DNA from 3 places in the Halomonas sp. PA16-9 genome. Region 1 is predicted to be linked to each of the others. Evidence: predicted binding sites of a transcription regulator. Region 1 holds the regulator's gene; each other region holds the start of a gene.

Region 1 (5,079 bases):
TGGATCGCCTTTACGTACTCAACGATGAAGCAAGCTTTTTCGACCAAACCGGCATTGTTGCCCTGGTGGGGCCAACGGGGGTAGGTAAAACCACCACCACCGCCAAGCTGGCCGCTCGTTTTGTGATGCGCCACGGCACGCGCCCGGTAGCGCTGGTTACCACCGACAGCTTCCGGATCGGTGCCCACGAGCAGTTGCGCATTTATGCGCGCCTGCTGGATACCCCGATGTACGCCTTGGATGCCGAACAGCCCATCGACGATTTGCTGGGCCGCCTGCAGGGCAAGCAGTGGGTAATTATCGACACCGTAGGCATGAGTCAGCGTGACCAGCGGGTGATAGAGCAGATTACCCACCTGCAAGGAGGACGCTCGCGGGTACGTTTGGTGCTGCTACTCAATGCTGCCAGCCAACCGGAAACCCTCGAAGAAGTGGTGCTGCGCTACCGTCAGGCCGCGCGGGCGGCGGGCGCAGAGTTAGATGACTGCATTATCACCAAACAGGATGAGGCGGGACGTCTGGCTCCAGTGTTAGATATTATTATGCGTCACGGGATGCGCGTCCTGTTTGGTTCTAATGGCCAGCAGGTGCCCGAAGATATGGCCCTTGCCGCCCCCGATGCGCTAGTGGATCAAGCGCTGAGTACCGCGACACCTCAACGTGAACGGGTGCAAAGTGCCGATGCGCCGATGGGAATGCCGCGCTGGTCGCGGGATGTCCTGGGCCAAGGGCGTCGTTTGTCGTCGCTACTGGCGAGGTTGCGCCAACGCGTCACGGGGTTTGCGGAATTAGAAGAGATCTGGAACCTAGCTTCGCTGCCTAGTCGTTTGCAGGAAACGCATTTGGATGCATTACTTGCCGGTTATCCAGCGGCAAAGACCACCTTAGGGATGGCGTGGTTTCCGCGGCGCAATGAGCGCGGCTGCGACTGGGCAATGCCGGACATTGGCCTGGACACGGATGGTGCCTGGCTGGCGCTACCCTGGCTGCAGCATCGCCACGCCGCAGGATGGCAGCCACGCTTAGCCGCGTTGTCGGCATCGAGCGGCGTAGCGGTGCACTTACTGCCGCGCTTCCCTGAACCGGATGCACTAGCGTGGCTGGAAGCCGAGCACTTGACCTGGGTCAGCCAAGTGGCCCCCAGTCATCGGTTACGCTTTCACCACGAACGTCAATCTATCCGCCAGCTATTTAGTGACAGTGTGCTAACGCACCATGTGGGCGTGCGTTTTCGTGGCCAATCGGTGCAACTGTGGACTGCCTACGCCGAAGTCGAGGACGCCAGCGGCACGGCTCTACTCGCCTGGTTCGGTGAAGTTCGTGATCCGGAAAGCGCCAAAGTAGTGGCGCGCCGCTACTGGCTTACCCCCGCTCGGCTAGGAGCAGAGGTGCTCTCACTGCTGTTAACCCAGCTGCAAAGCGAAGGCTTGGCCGCCTTGACGCGTCGCGCGTGGCAGCAGTTAAAAGAGGCCGATAGCGGGGATCTTAATGCTGAAGTTCGCCTATTGATGGCCAGCGGTGTGGCATCGGTCGCCGGGCATCTCGATGTTGCTGATGATGAGGAGGCGCAGACGCTGCGTGGCGATCTGCTCAACCTATTAGGCAACAGCCGTCGCCGCCGCGATACCGGCATGCTTGATGCACTGGTCTACGCCTTTATGGCACGAGATGCGATTCGTCAAATGGGCAGTGTTAGTCGAGAGGGCGTGGCGTGAGCGAACAGGATCAAGCATCGGGTCTACGCAAGTGGGCAAACCTGCAGCGCCAACAGCAGCAAGCTGAGGGTACAGTTGATGTTGCGGCGGCAGAACACGTGCCGGAACCTGAACAGCCTACCTCTCTGTTAACGCCGACAGCTGCAGCGGTGGAAGAGCCAGCAACGGTGGTAGCGCACCGGCCCAAAATTCCGCTTATTGTGGTCGGACTACCGGGTAGTGGTGCAGCCCAGGTGAACAAGGTTAAAGCACGATTAGGGCAGTGGTCGACGTTAGGTCGAAGCTGGGCCGGTGATCCTGAGGATTGGGATATTCATATCGTCATGGCCGAAACGGCCGACCTAGCCCAACTTTGCGATCAATACAGCCGTTGGGCACTGTGGATCAGTAGCGATGCCGATACCTTTGCTTCCATGTTCCGTACCTTGCGTCAATTACATGAGCGTGGCGGGCCGCGCCGTTTGCTGGCGCTCCACGAGCCGCATTTGCCGCGTCAAGGGTTGCTCAATAACTTGCGTGAGGCAGCTGATTACTACTTAAATATGGAGCTGTTGGTACTTGCACGATGAGCGCACTCTGCTGAGGAGACCAAGCATGCTAAGCTGGCTATTAAGAGGTAGACTGCTACTGAGCCCAGTACTGTTGACAGGGTGTCTACTAGCAGGGTTAACGGGAAACGCTCAGGCGACACCCGGTAGCTGGAGCAGCCAGATACCAGGTCTGATGGTAGCGATGAGTGATAGGGCAAGTGCTAGTCAAAACGCTACCCCACCCGCTGCTGCTAACAATGTGGAGTCAGCACAGCTCGGGCGTATTCATTGGCAGTTTCAATATCCCCCTGGTGCGCTATTAAACGCTTGGCTGTGCCATCCTGAGCAGTGCGTTGCGTTAACCGGCATGCGGGGGACTACCACTGCCCTGGCGGGGTTTGCCGCGGATGCGCCGTTGCATTTTCGCTTCGCTTTACGTCCGGGGCAGCGGCCTGTTCGTGTCCAGGGGCTGCAAATGATTGTGAACTATCAGTGAAGGCTGGATAGCCGCGAGGCGAGAGGATGTACACAGCACAAGGCAGGATCAAACAGAGTGAGCTGTTGACGCAATACATGCCACTGGTACGACGTCAGGCCTTGACGCTTCAGGTCCGTTTGCCAGCCAGCATTGAGCTCGACGACCTTATTCAAGCCGGGATGGTAGGGCTGCTGGAAGCACTGGGGCGCTTCGATGCCACCCAGGGAGCAACGTTCGCGACGTTTGCCAGTCAGCGTATTCGCGGTGCAATGATGGATGAATTACGTACCCGCGACTGGTTGCCCCGCAGCGTGCGCCGCTCAGCGCGAGCGGTTGACAGTGCCGTTCGTCAATTAGAGCAACAGCTCGGACGGGCACCAGAAGAGAACGAAATCGCCCAACACCTTGAAATGCCGTTGAGTGAGTATCAGCAGCTCCTCAACGACACTAACAGTGGTCAACTGTTGCCGTTTGAAGAGCTGGTGGCCGATGGTGGCGAGCCTAGCAATAATGAATTGGCTAATTCACCGTTCGAGCAGTTGCTAGACGGCCAGCAACGACAAACGTTGATTGAGGCAATTGAAGCGCTGCCAGAGCGTGAAAAGCTGCTAATGGCGCTGTACTACCAAGAAGAACTCAACCTTAAGGAAGTAGGGGCTGTGTTGGGCGTCACGGAGTCACGCGTTTCACAACTGCACAGCCAAGCCGTCAGCCGCTTACGCGCGCGTTTACACGACTCGGCATAACACCTCTTTTTACTCACTTGTGACCGGCAAGGAGCCGTGGATGAACCCTTCGACGCTGATAGGCATATTTGCCAGCATACTACTGTTGGTGAGCGTGCTGTTTTTCACCGCAGAGTCCCCTGAAAGTTTTATCAATTTGCCGGGTTTGGCCATTGTGGTGACCGGTACCCTAGCGGCAACCTTTATCAGCTATCCGCTGAAAGAGGTGCTCCGCGTCGTACGGTTGGTGGGCTTGGTATTCCGGCGCGAAAATACCTATATGCGTGACGATATCCGCGAATTGGTGGATATGTCGCGACTCTGGTTTAAGGGCGATGTACGTGCTGTCGAGCGCGAGTTGGAGCATACCCGAAACCCGTTTTTGCGTACCGGGATCCAACTGGTCATTGCCAACACCAAAGAGGATGAAATTTTTGACATGCTGCGTTGGCGCATTGCCCGTCTTAAAGCGCGTGAGCATGCCGAGGCACAAATATTCCGTACCATGGCCACCTACGCACCCGCATTTGGCATGATCGGCACCCTGGTGGGGCTGGTCAATATGCTGGAAGTCATGGACGCAGGCGACCTGCAGGTGATCGGCCCGCGCATGGCGGTGGCCCTGCTCACCACCTTCTACGGCATTTTACTCGCCAACTTGGTGTTTAAGCCGATTGCGGTGAAACTCGAGCGCCGCACCGAAGAGCGGCTGATTACCATGAACATGGTGCTGGAAGGTATTTCGCTGATTACCAAGCGCCGCCTGCCGTCGTTTATTGAAGAGACCCTCAACTCGTTTGTAGCTAACTATCACGATGAGATCCGTGATAACAGCGTCAAACCAAGGCCTGATTCGTCGGTTAGTGCGGCGGCGAAGGGTAGGCCGATGCTTGACCGTGATACGCGCCACGCACTGGAAATGACGCCGTCGCCAGGCGATGTGACGAGGGTTGGCTAACCAGCTATTTGGATGTGCTGACGCTGCTAATCACGCTCTTTGTGCTGCTGCTTTCACTGACACCGCCGGGAGGCGGTGAGGCGGCTGATACTGCTTTCATGCGCTCGGCTAGCGCTGTATCATCATTGCCGCTGGCGTCTCTAGCCACTGGTATTCAGCCCCGCCATTCAGGGGTTCAGCCGCAGTTTGATGGGCTCGACATCCCCGGTGTCAGTGTTTCGCAAGGGAGTGAAGGGGTCACGTTACGTATTGATACCAGCCTTTTATTTCCCAGCGGTCAAGCTGTACTGACTTCCCGTGGGCAAGAGGTGGTAGAAAGCCTTATCGATGTGCTGACCCGTTTTGACGGTCAGATTTCGGTAGAAGGCCACACCGACAGCGTGCCTATTTCAACGGCCCGCTTCCCCTCTAATTGGGAGCTTTCATCAGCGCGGGCTATCGCTGTGGTGAGGCATTTAGAGCGCCAAGGATTCAATATCTCTCGTATGCGGGCCGTCGGTTATGCCGACACCCAACCCATGGAACCGAACGCAACGGCGGAGGGCCGAGCTGCCAACCGTCGCGTAGAGTTGTTGCTAAGGCAGCAGGTCGAGGGTGAATAGATTGCGAGGCCACGTTTGTGTCCATGTACCACCCGCGGTTGCAGTCGTTTGGAGCTCTGCTGGTTTTAGAT
Region 2 (5,079 bases), on a different replicon from region 1:
CATATCTTCAAGAGTTGCAGCTTTATCACCGCTAACAGTGAATGTGTTCAAGCCTAATGAGGTAGCATCAATCTTTTGGAGTCCTACACTGATAGACTCATTATCGTTAGCGCCCACCTGAATATTCAGATTATTGTCTTGCTGTAGTACTTTAACGCCGTTGAAGTCAGTCTGTTCAGAGATACGGTTAATCTCGGTCAGGCGCTGATCAATTTCAGCCTGGATCGACACTAAGTCATTAGAAGAGTTAGTTCCGTTCTGGCTTGAACAGTCAGTTCACGCACACGCTGCAAGTTATCGTTCACTTGGTTAAGAGCACCTTCAGCAGTTTGCGCCACTGAGATACCGTCATTGGCGTTACGCTGAGCCTGTGCAAGGCCGGTGATCTGGGAAGACATGCGGTTGGCGATGGCCTGACCGGCGGCATCATCCTTGGCGCTGTTGATGCGCAGACCTGAAGAAAGCCTTTCCATGCTTGTCTGAAGCGAATTTTGGCTCTTGTTCAGGTTAGATTGGCCAATCATTGATGTGATGTTGGTATTGATCACTGACATGGGGTGATTCTCCTTGCTTTGGACACTGGCCCTGAGGCCCGCTTTCGGCCACTGTTTGTGCCGTTGTATTAATTAACGGCAGCGCGAGGGGTTTCTTTAGGGGAAGTGGTAAAAAAAGATGTAAACGTTGGTAACTGAATAGTGAAGATTTTCATGCTTCGGCGGGGTGGCCGTGGGGAGTATGAGATTGCTTACTGAGTTTCGATGACACCGCGCTTTGGTCGCGAGCTAAAGCTACCTCCCACAATTGCACCAGTCCAGCTGGAAGCAGAACTCGTCGCGAGCTAAAGCTGCTTCCCACAATGACAATGCCTGCTGAGATGGCTCTACTTTTTGCGGCCTAGCTGAGCATCCAATGCATCAAATTGCTGGGTGAGGTAAGAGCTCATGCTGTTCATTTGTGCAACCATCACATCCAACTGACTGAACTGGCTGCGGTAACGGGCAATAGTACCTTCAATGTTTTTTTCCATGCGCTCATACCGGGTGTCCAGGCTTTTTACCCGGTTTTCTGCACCGGTAATAGCACCTTTAAGAACTCCATTAGCGCCCAGCATCTGTTCAATAGATGTCCCTAGCTTACCTGCTAAGCCTCCTTCCCTTGCATCACCGGCAAAGAAGGCGCTTAGCGCTTGTGGGTTATTCGCTACCAGATCGCTAAGTTTAGCGTCATCCACTTTTAGCGTACCGTCACGCTGTAATGAAATACCGAGCTGGCTAAGGGTGGATAACTCGCCTCCTTCTACCCCGCTGGTCAGTGCGCTACGCAGGCGTGTCTCGATGGTGCGCACGGCGCTGTCACCTAAGAGCTTACCCACGGTATCATTTTCTGCATTAAATGCTGTCAATGTGCCGATAGTGCCTTTTAAATCATTAAACGCTTTGACAAAGCCGTTAATCGCTTCACGCTGTTTTAGCGTATCTCGCTCGATATTTACCGTGCTGGAGGCCGTTTCACCTTCCGCGATACTCAGTTCAGTAAGGTTGAGCGTTACACCTTGAATAGCGCCTTCGATTTGGTTCTTAGCACTGCTAATCGCTATACCATTAACGGTTAGCGCCGCATCTTGCCCCTGGCGCTTGGCACCTACCTCTGTTGCTTCAGCGAATGGGCCGGTTACGACAGTACCTGCAGCGTCGACAAAACTAAAACTATCAATAGAGGCGTCTGTACCCGTGGCTTTGGAACTAAGCGCTAAGCGGTACCCTGAACCATCATTGATGATGGTGGCATTTACGCCTGACGCTTTATCGGCGTTGATTGCATCACGAATGCTGTTGAGCGTGCTATCGGCAGCGATGGCAATATCCACTGAGTCACCACTGCCAAAGGTTAGCTTGAGCTTAGTAGCGCCTTGCAAGTCAAGAATCTGATCTTTCTCGTTTACCCGGCCGGAAGCAAGCGTGCCTGAAGTCGCCAGTTGTCTGACTTCCACACGGTAGCTACCCGGCAACGCATCCGCCGTGGTAGTAGCTTTAATCGCATCTCCCCGCACGTTGGCGGAAAGGCTTTGATAGAGTTTGGGGTCGTTAATTTTCGCCAAAGCATCTTGAAACCCATTAAGCGCGGTTTGCAGTTGACCATAGGCGGAGATCTTTTCAGCCTGTTGTTCTTTTTGGCGGGTAATAGGAACAAGCTTGCCACGCTCGGCTTCTTGTAGTTGATCCAGCAGTCCAGTCAGGTCAAGACCCGAACCAACACCAAGGGAGGTTATCGTCGCCATGCAGGGGTTCCTCAGTGCAAAAGGCTAAACCAGTAGAGTGTGCTTGCAGAACAGTGCTAGCACAAAAAATATGATAATAACCTTATCGACTGAAAAGAGGGCAACTTTAGCGCTTTTTCTTTCGCTAACTTAGCTATTTTATTTTTACCAATGAAAACGCATGCTTAACGCAGGCGCTAGGTGCATCAATGTCTAGCTTGCCGTATCAGTCACGTCCAAGCTGAGCATCTAGAGCATCGAACTGCTGAGTGAGGTAGCTGCTCGTCTGGTTCATTTGCGCAATCATGCCATCCAGTTGACCAAACTGGCTGCGATAACGAGACATCGTCTGCTCAATTGATTGCTCCATACGGGTATATTGCTCTACGAGCGATTTGTTGAGATTTTCCGCCCCGCTAATCGCCCCTGACACTCGACCGTTAGAGCTAAGCAATTGTTCGACTGCTGTATTAATTTGCCCCGCCATGCCCGCCTCATCCGTATCGCCTGCAAAGAAGGTTGAAAGCGCATCTTGGTTATTGGCGATGGCATCGTCTAGTTTATCTGCGTCGACTTCAAGCTTGCTATACCCAAGCCCGGTATCGTATTTGTGCGAAATGCCGATATCACTAAGGATAGAGAGTTCGCCCTCAACAGCCCCACCCAGAACACTACGCAAGCGAGACTCAACGGTACGTACCGTACTGTCACCCAACAGCCCACCGGCCTCGCCAGTTTCGGAGTTGAAGCTGGTTAGATCGCCAATTTTGTCTTTAAGATCGTTGTAAGCATTCACAAAACCCGTTACGGCTTCGCGAACCTTCAGCGTATCCTGCTCTACTTTAACAGTGCTCTCGCCCTCTTCTTGAAGGTTCAGCGTTACGCCCTGGATAGCGCCTTCAACCTGGTTAGTGGAGCTGGTGATATCAATGCCGTTAACGGTAAGCGCTGCGTCAGTACCACTTTGCAGCGTATTAGCGGTATCTGCAGCAAAAGGGGCAGCACCGTCAAAACTGAAGTTATCAATTGAAGCATCTGCGCCGGTTTCGCTGGAACTTAATGCTAGACGGAAATTGGTGCCGTCATTCACGATAGTGGCATTAACGCCCGAACCTTCAGTGGCGTTAATCGTATCGCGAATATCTTCTAGAGTACTGCCTGACGCAATATCGATCTCTTGGGTGGAGCCATCGGCAAAGTTTAAGGTTAATTTTTGGTCAGCCGCTGTAATTGCCTCATCGGCGGCGGCCACCCCGTCTGAGGCAAGCGTGCCACGCGTCGCTAGCGTGTCAACGGTAACGTTATAGCTACCTGGCTGCGCTTCACCGTCTGCTGTGGCCGTAATTGCTTCGCCATCTACGTTGGTAGAAAGGCTTTCATAAAGCGTACTGTCGTTCAGTGCATCCGCGGCGTCTTGAAACGTTGAAAGCGCACTTTGCAACTGCCCATAGGCGGAAATCTTGGTCTTCTGGGTTTCCTGCCGCTCAAGAATCGGCACAAGCTTCTCTTCCTCGGCCTCTTTCAACTGATCTAATAAACCGTTGAGATCCAAGCCTGAGCCAATACCAAGTGATGAAATGGAAGCCATACTTTACCGTCCTCTTTTATAACGTCATCACGCTACTGATTACACTGCTCGTGAAGTAATTTATCATCCTAGTAGTTAATAACTATCGACCATTTAACATTAAACTTAAACCTTTTTTTCGCTCGCTGCCTAATCGTGGCTTTTCCGCCCCACCCCTATGTAACGCAGCCCCGCTTCTTCAACAGCACTTGGCGTGTACAAGTTACGCCCATCAATGACGACTTTTTCAGCCAGCTGGTCGGCTAGCCAATCAAAATCGACACTGCGAAACTCTTTCCACTCGGTGCAGATAACCAAAGCATCGGCACCTTTAACAGCCTGAATCCGATCTCCTGCCAGCATTAGGTCATCCCGCTCGCCATAAATGCGGCGGCACTCTGTCATGGCTTCAGGGTCGAACGCCTGCACCTTAGCGCCCGCTTGCCAGAGTGCTTCCATTAACGTGCGGCTAGGGGCTTCGCGCATATCGTCTGTGTTGGGTTTAAAGGCCAAGCCCCAAACAGCAATAGTCTTGCCACTTAGACTGCCTAGGTTGTCTTGCAGTTTTGTGAACAGGGTTTGCTTTTGACGCAAATTAACCGATTCGACGGCGCTGAGCAGTTCCGGCGTATAGCCTAGCTGACGCGCTGCCCGCTCTAATGCCTGGACATCTTTGGGGAAGCAAGAGCCGCCGTAACCACAGCCAGGGTAGATGAAGTGATAGCCAATACGTGGGTCGCTGCCAATCCCTCGGCGTACGTCTTCGACATCCACCTCGAGCCGTTCGGCAAGATTGGCGATCTCGTTCATAAAGCTGATTTTGGTGGCGAGCATGGCATTGGCGGCGTATTTGGTTAGCTCGGCAGCCCGCACGCTCATAAACATCAACTTTTCGTGGTTGCGGTTGTAGGGGGCGTAGCACTCTTGCATATGCGCTTTCACCCGCTCGCTTTCTGTACCGACGATAATCCGCGCGCCACGGGTAAAGTCATCTATCGCTGCCCCCTCCTTCATAAACTCAGGGTTCGAACACACATCGAACGCGAGCGATACACCGCGTTGTTCGAGCACATCGCTGATAGCAGCGTGGACTTTTTCTGCAGTGCCCACCGGCACGGTAGACTTATCAATCACCAGCTTATAGCTATCCATATGCTGGCCAATCGTGCGCGCCACCTCTAGTACATAGCGTAGGTCGGCACTGCCATCTTCGTCGGGCGGCGTTCCCACGGCAATAAACAGCAGTTCGCCATCG
Region 3 (5,079 bases), 890 kb from region 1:
ACGCTTTGGGCGATGCTCAATCCAGTGTTCAGCGCGGCTCTCATCTACGGCATCCACGGGGATCAGTTCGGCGCTGCCGAAGCCTTCGCTTGCAGATGCGACCACATCGATAATCGTTGTAGAGGTGAGCACACAGGCGGCCTGGGAGTCGGCGGCAATGGCGAGCAGACGTGCCAGATGTTGCTGCTTGGCCGACTCTGGAGGGAAGACCGGCACGGCAATCACCCCGGCATATAGGCAGGCGAAGAACGCCACCACATAGTGTTCATCGTTATCCAGCAGGATCAAGGCACGCTCACCAGCCGGGAACCGCTGTTGGAGCTCGCTGGCCAGGGCGCGGGAACGCCGTTCCAGGGTGGCGTAGTCAAGGGTGGTCTCACCTTGTGCGTTCACTACAATCAGCGCCCTGTCGCTGGGCCTTTCCTGGGCCAGGCGACTTAAATGCTCAACGAAGCTGTGGTTAACAACGTTATGGGACGGGTGGCTGTTCATTGTCTGAGCGTGCCTAATATTCATATGCGTACCTGCTGGAACTCCTGGCCGTTAGATGAGGCGTTATGTTTAGTCGTTGGAGAGGTTGCCGTGACCTTCCGCCATGGCGACGACGACTTTGCGCGGCCCTTTGAACGGCGTGCGCGCATGGGCGACCAGCATGTTGTCGAGCATCAGCACATCGCCTGCCTGCCAGGGGAACATCACCGTTTCGTCGGCCAGTACGCCGCGGATCTCATCGAAGATGGCATCGTCAATGGGGCTACCATCGGCAAAGAAGACGTTACGCGGCATGTCTTCGGGGTCGAGCAGCTCTTCCAGCGACTCTCGCACCTCTGGCTGCAGGTTGGAGACATGGAAAAGATGGCCCTGGTTAAACCACACCTGCTCACCGGTGACAGGGTGAGTCTCTATGCTTTGGCATAACTGGGTAGTACGCAGGTCGCCATCAGGCTTCCACTCACAACGAATCCCCGCGCGCTGGCAGAATGCCTCCACCTCGGCACGGTCTTCGGTGTTAAACACCTTTTGCCAAGGCATGTCGAAATCGCCGTAGTTGCGTACGTAGAGAATGCCGGGGGCAAAGCGCTCGCGGATCTCTGCAGGCATACGGCGGTAAATAGCGCGGCTATCGGCTATCGGCGTCTCTCCCCCTTCGGGGGAAGCGGTGACACAGTGGAACCAGATTTTCATCGGCCACTCGCGGGTGTAGGCCTGCTCATTGTGGAGGGGAATATGTTGATGAGCGGGGTACTCGGTCGAGGTATAAATGCCCGACGAAACCGCTGAACGCGGTGTTGAGGCGAACTCATAACTCAGCAGAGGATGACCAAAGGCGGCAGCAAACTGCTGAAAATCGTCCACGGAGGGAACATCGAAGCCTCTTAGCAACACCCCACCGACTCTGGCCACCAGCGTCTCAATATCAGCACGCAACTCGCCAAAGGCTTCCAGCAGCGGCTGCCCTGGATAGGTGGGGGAAATCATAATGGGCAGCTCCGAATCAGCAGGCCCCTGACGTTTGGATATGGTGTTGGTTTGTTGCGTTGGTGTTGCGCTTTGGCTGTCCATTATTGAACTCCTGAAAATTCGTTGAGTAGCGTTTACCCTGGGCGTTTGTGTGTGAATAGCCTGAATCGACATAGCTTGATTCGACATAACTCAGGGCAGCGGCATAGCCACTCGGCGCTGGCAGCGGCCATGCTTGCAAAGGTGATGAAACGGGAAGCGAGTGCTCAAGGTGATAGGTGCCTGGCGGCCCTAAAGAGGAAGTGATCGAGAGCGCCTGCAAATGATCAGCGATGCCCAGGCCCAAGGCTTTGAGCACCGCCTCTTTAACCACCCAGCGCTCCATAAAGGGCAGTGCGAAGCCGTCGCGTGCGTGGCGAGCTGCTCACTTGGCGATAGCACCAGCCCTTGCAGCGGCGCCAGCTCGGCCTCGGGTCGGCAGCGCTCAATATCGACCCCCACCGCGCCGCCGGGAGCAAGCGCGATCAGGGCGACATGGCCAGAGTGGGAGACATTGAAAGCAGGCCCATCAGCGTTTTCCAACGCTGGTTTGCCGTAAGCGTTCTGAGTGAACACCAACTTTTCAGGCGCCACGCCGGTGCGCGCTGATAGCAGTCGCCGTAGGGCAGCGCGTGTCGCCACAGCGCGTACGACATCAGCGTGATGGCGAAGCCGCTGGGCGCGCTGCCACTCGGCTCGACTCAGCAACCGATCATCTTCGTCAGCCACCGGGGCGTTCAGGTCGAGCGATAAGCGCCAGACTTCAAGCCCCTCAGGAGCCCCTTCAGCTAACTGCAGGCGCTGCATGGGGCACCTCCTCAAGCCGTCGAGTTAGCGCCCGTTCGATAGTCTCCAGCACTTGTGCTTGCTGCTGGCGAATAAAGAAGTGCCCTCCTTCGAACCAGTCCAACGAGAATGCCCCGCCCGCTTCTCGCTGCCACGCTTCTAAACGCTCTCTTTCGATATCGTCATCGCGCCCTGCGAGTACCTGTAAGGGATAACCAAGCGGCGACCCGCCGCGATAGCGGAAACTGCGGCAGAGGCTATAGTCCGCCATCAAGATATCGAGGGTAAGGCGCAGCAGTTCCGGGCTTTCGAACACTTCCTCTGGGGTGCCGCCCTGTTGGCGAAGATCCGCAATCAGGGCTTTGTCGTTATCAAGGCCCGCCAAGCGGTCTGAGTCGCGCATTGAGGGCGCCGCGCTGCCTGAGGCGAACAGCATCCGCGGCTGAGGTCGCCCTACATCGCGCAAGCGAGCTGCCATGCCGTAGGCCAACAACGCCCCCATGCTGTGACCGAACAGGACAAAGTCTCCACGCATCCGCGTTGCTTGCTCTTCGCACAGGCGCACGACCTGGGTCTCGAAGTCATCGATGAGCGACTCACCCAGGCGTTCACCACGCCCAGGCAGCTCGACGGGATATACCTCGATCCAGGCGGGCAACTGACGCTTCCAGCGCAAATACATAGTGGCGCTAGCCCCGGCACAGGGCAGGCAGAGCAGCCTTAAACGCTTAACCTGCATCCACCTGCTCCGCCTCAGCGTTAGCCTGCTCATCCATCCACTGGCGCAGCGACAATGGCCGCATATCAGTCCAGGTCTTTTCGACGTAGTCGAGGCAGGTTGGCTTATCGCCGAGTACGCCGGTATCGGTCCAGCCAGCGGGAATCGCTTTCCATTCTGGCCAGAGGGAGTACTGCTCTTCGTGGTTGACTAATACGCGGAAGACACCATCTTCACGATCAAAACAGCTTGTCATGGGACTAACCTCATCGTTGCCAAAGGAATGAGAAAATAAAACGCAATTACTTCTCATTACTCAATGACGAGTGAGGCGTCAGAAAATTTAATGTTGGGGTAGGAAAATAGAAAAAATAAGGGGAGGGGCCGCTAGGGCGTAGGCATAGAATTACCTTTGCCAGACTAAGAATTGCACCAGTAGGAGGCAGCTTTAGCTCGCGACCATTTAGTTAGCCTGACAACCGAAGGAGGAGAGTAAAAAAAACAGTGACTGATCAGTTGCGCTCATCACCACTTGGAATCATCCCCGTTAGCAGCCATAGCTGTTCGGCTTCACGAAATACACGGCGGTGCTGAGAAGAAGCCGCTAACCACGCATGAAGCGCCTCGCGATCAGCGTCGCTCAACGTCTTTTCATGCTCGCGCATCAGCCAGTCTAGCGCCGTTTGCCAAACGGCATCATCGCCGCTGTCGTTATCCATCGTTACTGTCAAACCTCGCTACTGCTGCCTGCTGAACACTGTCTCGGGAAGCGTGTAATATTATCAACGCTATTTGCTGACAGTGTAACAAAGCGACAACAAAGAAGGGACGGAACGTGGGCTTACCGATCTGGCAACATCTGGCCTTGTAGCGACTGGCGGCAATGAGTCAATGCATCGCGAATCATAAAATTAACTAACGTGGTGGAAATACCTAACAAGTGGGCCACTTCCCGCTGCGTATGACTTCCCGAACGATAGAGCTCAAAAGCGCGCCGCGTACGCTCGGGCAGCTCGTCCAACGCGTCCACCACCTGTGCCAAGGCCTGGCGGTCAATCGCGATCACCTCTGGAGAGTGTGACGCGTAAGAGGTGGTATCCCCCTCCTCTTCTTTTGCAAACAAAGTTGACTCAAACGCCGAACGGCGGCAGCGGTCAATGGCGAGGTTGCGCACACACGTGACACGTAAGATATAGGCTGCTTCACCTCAAAAAGCGTGGTTGCTTCCGAAATTTTTAGATAGGCGTCCTGCACGACATCATCGGCTTGATCAGCATTGCCCAATACTCTTGCGGCGACACAGCAGAGCCGGGGCCGCTGATTAACGAAGATATCTTCTAACTCAGCGCTCCAGGTCTGGGTATCCACAGCTCGGCCTCCTGCCTTGATTAACACCACGGAATAAATGGCAATAATTATTATTTGCGTTAGAGCCTGACAAGTCAACTGGTGAGAGCTAACTCACTTTTTATAACGATATGCTTGTTGACGTTATTTTTAGAAGCCACAACCTTCACCTGCTTGGGCAGACTTGCCCAAGTTCATTAAGCAGCGTTGACACTGCATAAAAGACATTCATAATATAAACAATAATGATTAACATTAAGAATTAAAACGAACTCTATGCAAGGAGAATATTCTTGAACCAACCTACTTTCCGCAAGCGGTGGCTAACGGCTGCCGTTGCAGTGGCTGTCTGCAACACACGGGCTGTGTTTGCTCAGCAGGCCGAACAGAGGGCATCTTCAGGTAGTGAAACCTCCACCGCGCTACCCACACTGCAAGTCACGGAAAGTCGTCTTTATGAAGAAGCTACAGGGCCTGTGCTGGGTATTGCCGCCACCCGCAGCGCAACCGGCACCAAAACCGATACGCCTATCATTGAAACACCGCAATCGATTTCCGTCATTGGTAGCCAGGAGTTTCGCAACTATGGCGCACGGAACGTCAACCAGGCGCTGGGCTACACAGCGGGCGTATCAAGCGCTTATGGCGGAGGAGGTGCTGATACAACCCACGACAGCATGATGATTCGCGGTTTCAGTGTGTATAACAGTTACCGGGATGGCAGCAAG

Evidence for each region. The regulator FliA, encoded in region 1, starts transcription of late flagellar genes. The targets are predictions, from matches to a motif close to CTAAAGTTNNNNNNNNNNCNGCCGATA.
Region 2: the regulator FliA is predicted to act here: its motif matches at 2,362-2,388, upstream of fliD (flagellar filament capping protein FliD).
Region 3: the regulator FliA is predicted to act here: its motif matches at 3,325-3,351, upstream of FDY98_RS04810 (MbtH family protein).

The regions. Positions count from the first base shown of each region.
Region 1 is NZ_CP040451.1:136,921-141,999, forward strand. Features, by position in the region: gene flhF (flagellar biosynthesis protein FlhF) at 1-1,715, shown strand, start outside; gene FDY98_RS00645 (hypothetical protein) at 1,712-2,284, shown strand; gene FDY98_RS00650 (flagellar protein FlhE) at 2,310-2,741, shown strand; gene FDY98_RS00655 (RNA polymerase sigma factor FliA) at 2,768-3,469, shown strand; gene FDY98_RS00660 (motility protein A) at 3,510-4,406, shown strand; gene FDY98_RS00665 (OmpA/MotB family protein) at 4,421-5,008, shown strand; gene FDY98_RS26425 (hypothetical protein) at 5,032-5,079, shown strand, end outside.
Region 2 is NZ_CP040452.1:293,739-298,817, forward strand. Features, by position in the region: partial or broken gene FDY98_RS17800 (flagellin N-terminal helical domain-containing protein) at 1-554, opposite strand, end outside; gene fliD (flagellar filament capping protein FliD) at 881-2,278, opposite strand; gene fliD (flagellar filament capping protein FliD) at 2,484-3,845, opposite strand; gene FDY98_RS17815 (UDP-glucose dehydrogenase family protein) at 3,975-5,079, opposite strand, start outside.
Region 3 is NZ_CP040451.1:1,030,923-1,036,001, reverse strand. Features, by position in the region: gene FDY98_RS04835 (condensation domain-containing protein) at 1-492, opposite strand, end outside; gene FDY98_RS04830 (TauD/TfdA family dioxygenase) at 562-1,563, opposite strand; gene FDY98_RS29335 (4'-phosphopantetheinyl transferase family protein) at 1,496-1,846, opposite strand; gene FDY98_RS04820 (4'-phosphopantetheinyl transferase family protein) at 1,753-2,307, opposite strand; gene FDY98_RS04815 (thioesterase II family protein) at 2,285-3,025, opposite strand; gene FDY98_RS04810 (MbtH family protein) at 3,015-3,260, opposite strand; gene FDY98_RS04805 (FecR/PupR family sigma factor regulator) at 3,517-3,735, opposite strand; gene FDY98_RS26975 (sigma factor-like helix-turn-helix DNA-binding protein) at 3,846-4,178, opposite strand; gene FDY98_RS26970 (TonB-dependent receptor plug domain-containing protein) at 4,645-5,079, shown strand, end outside.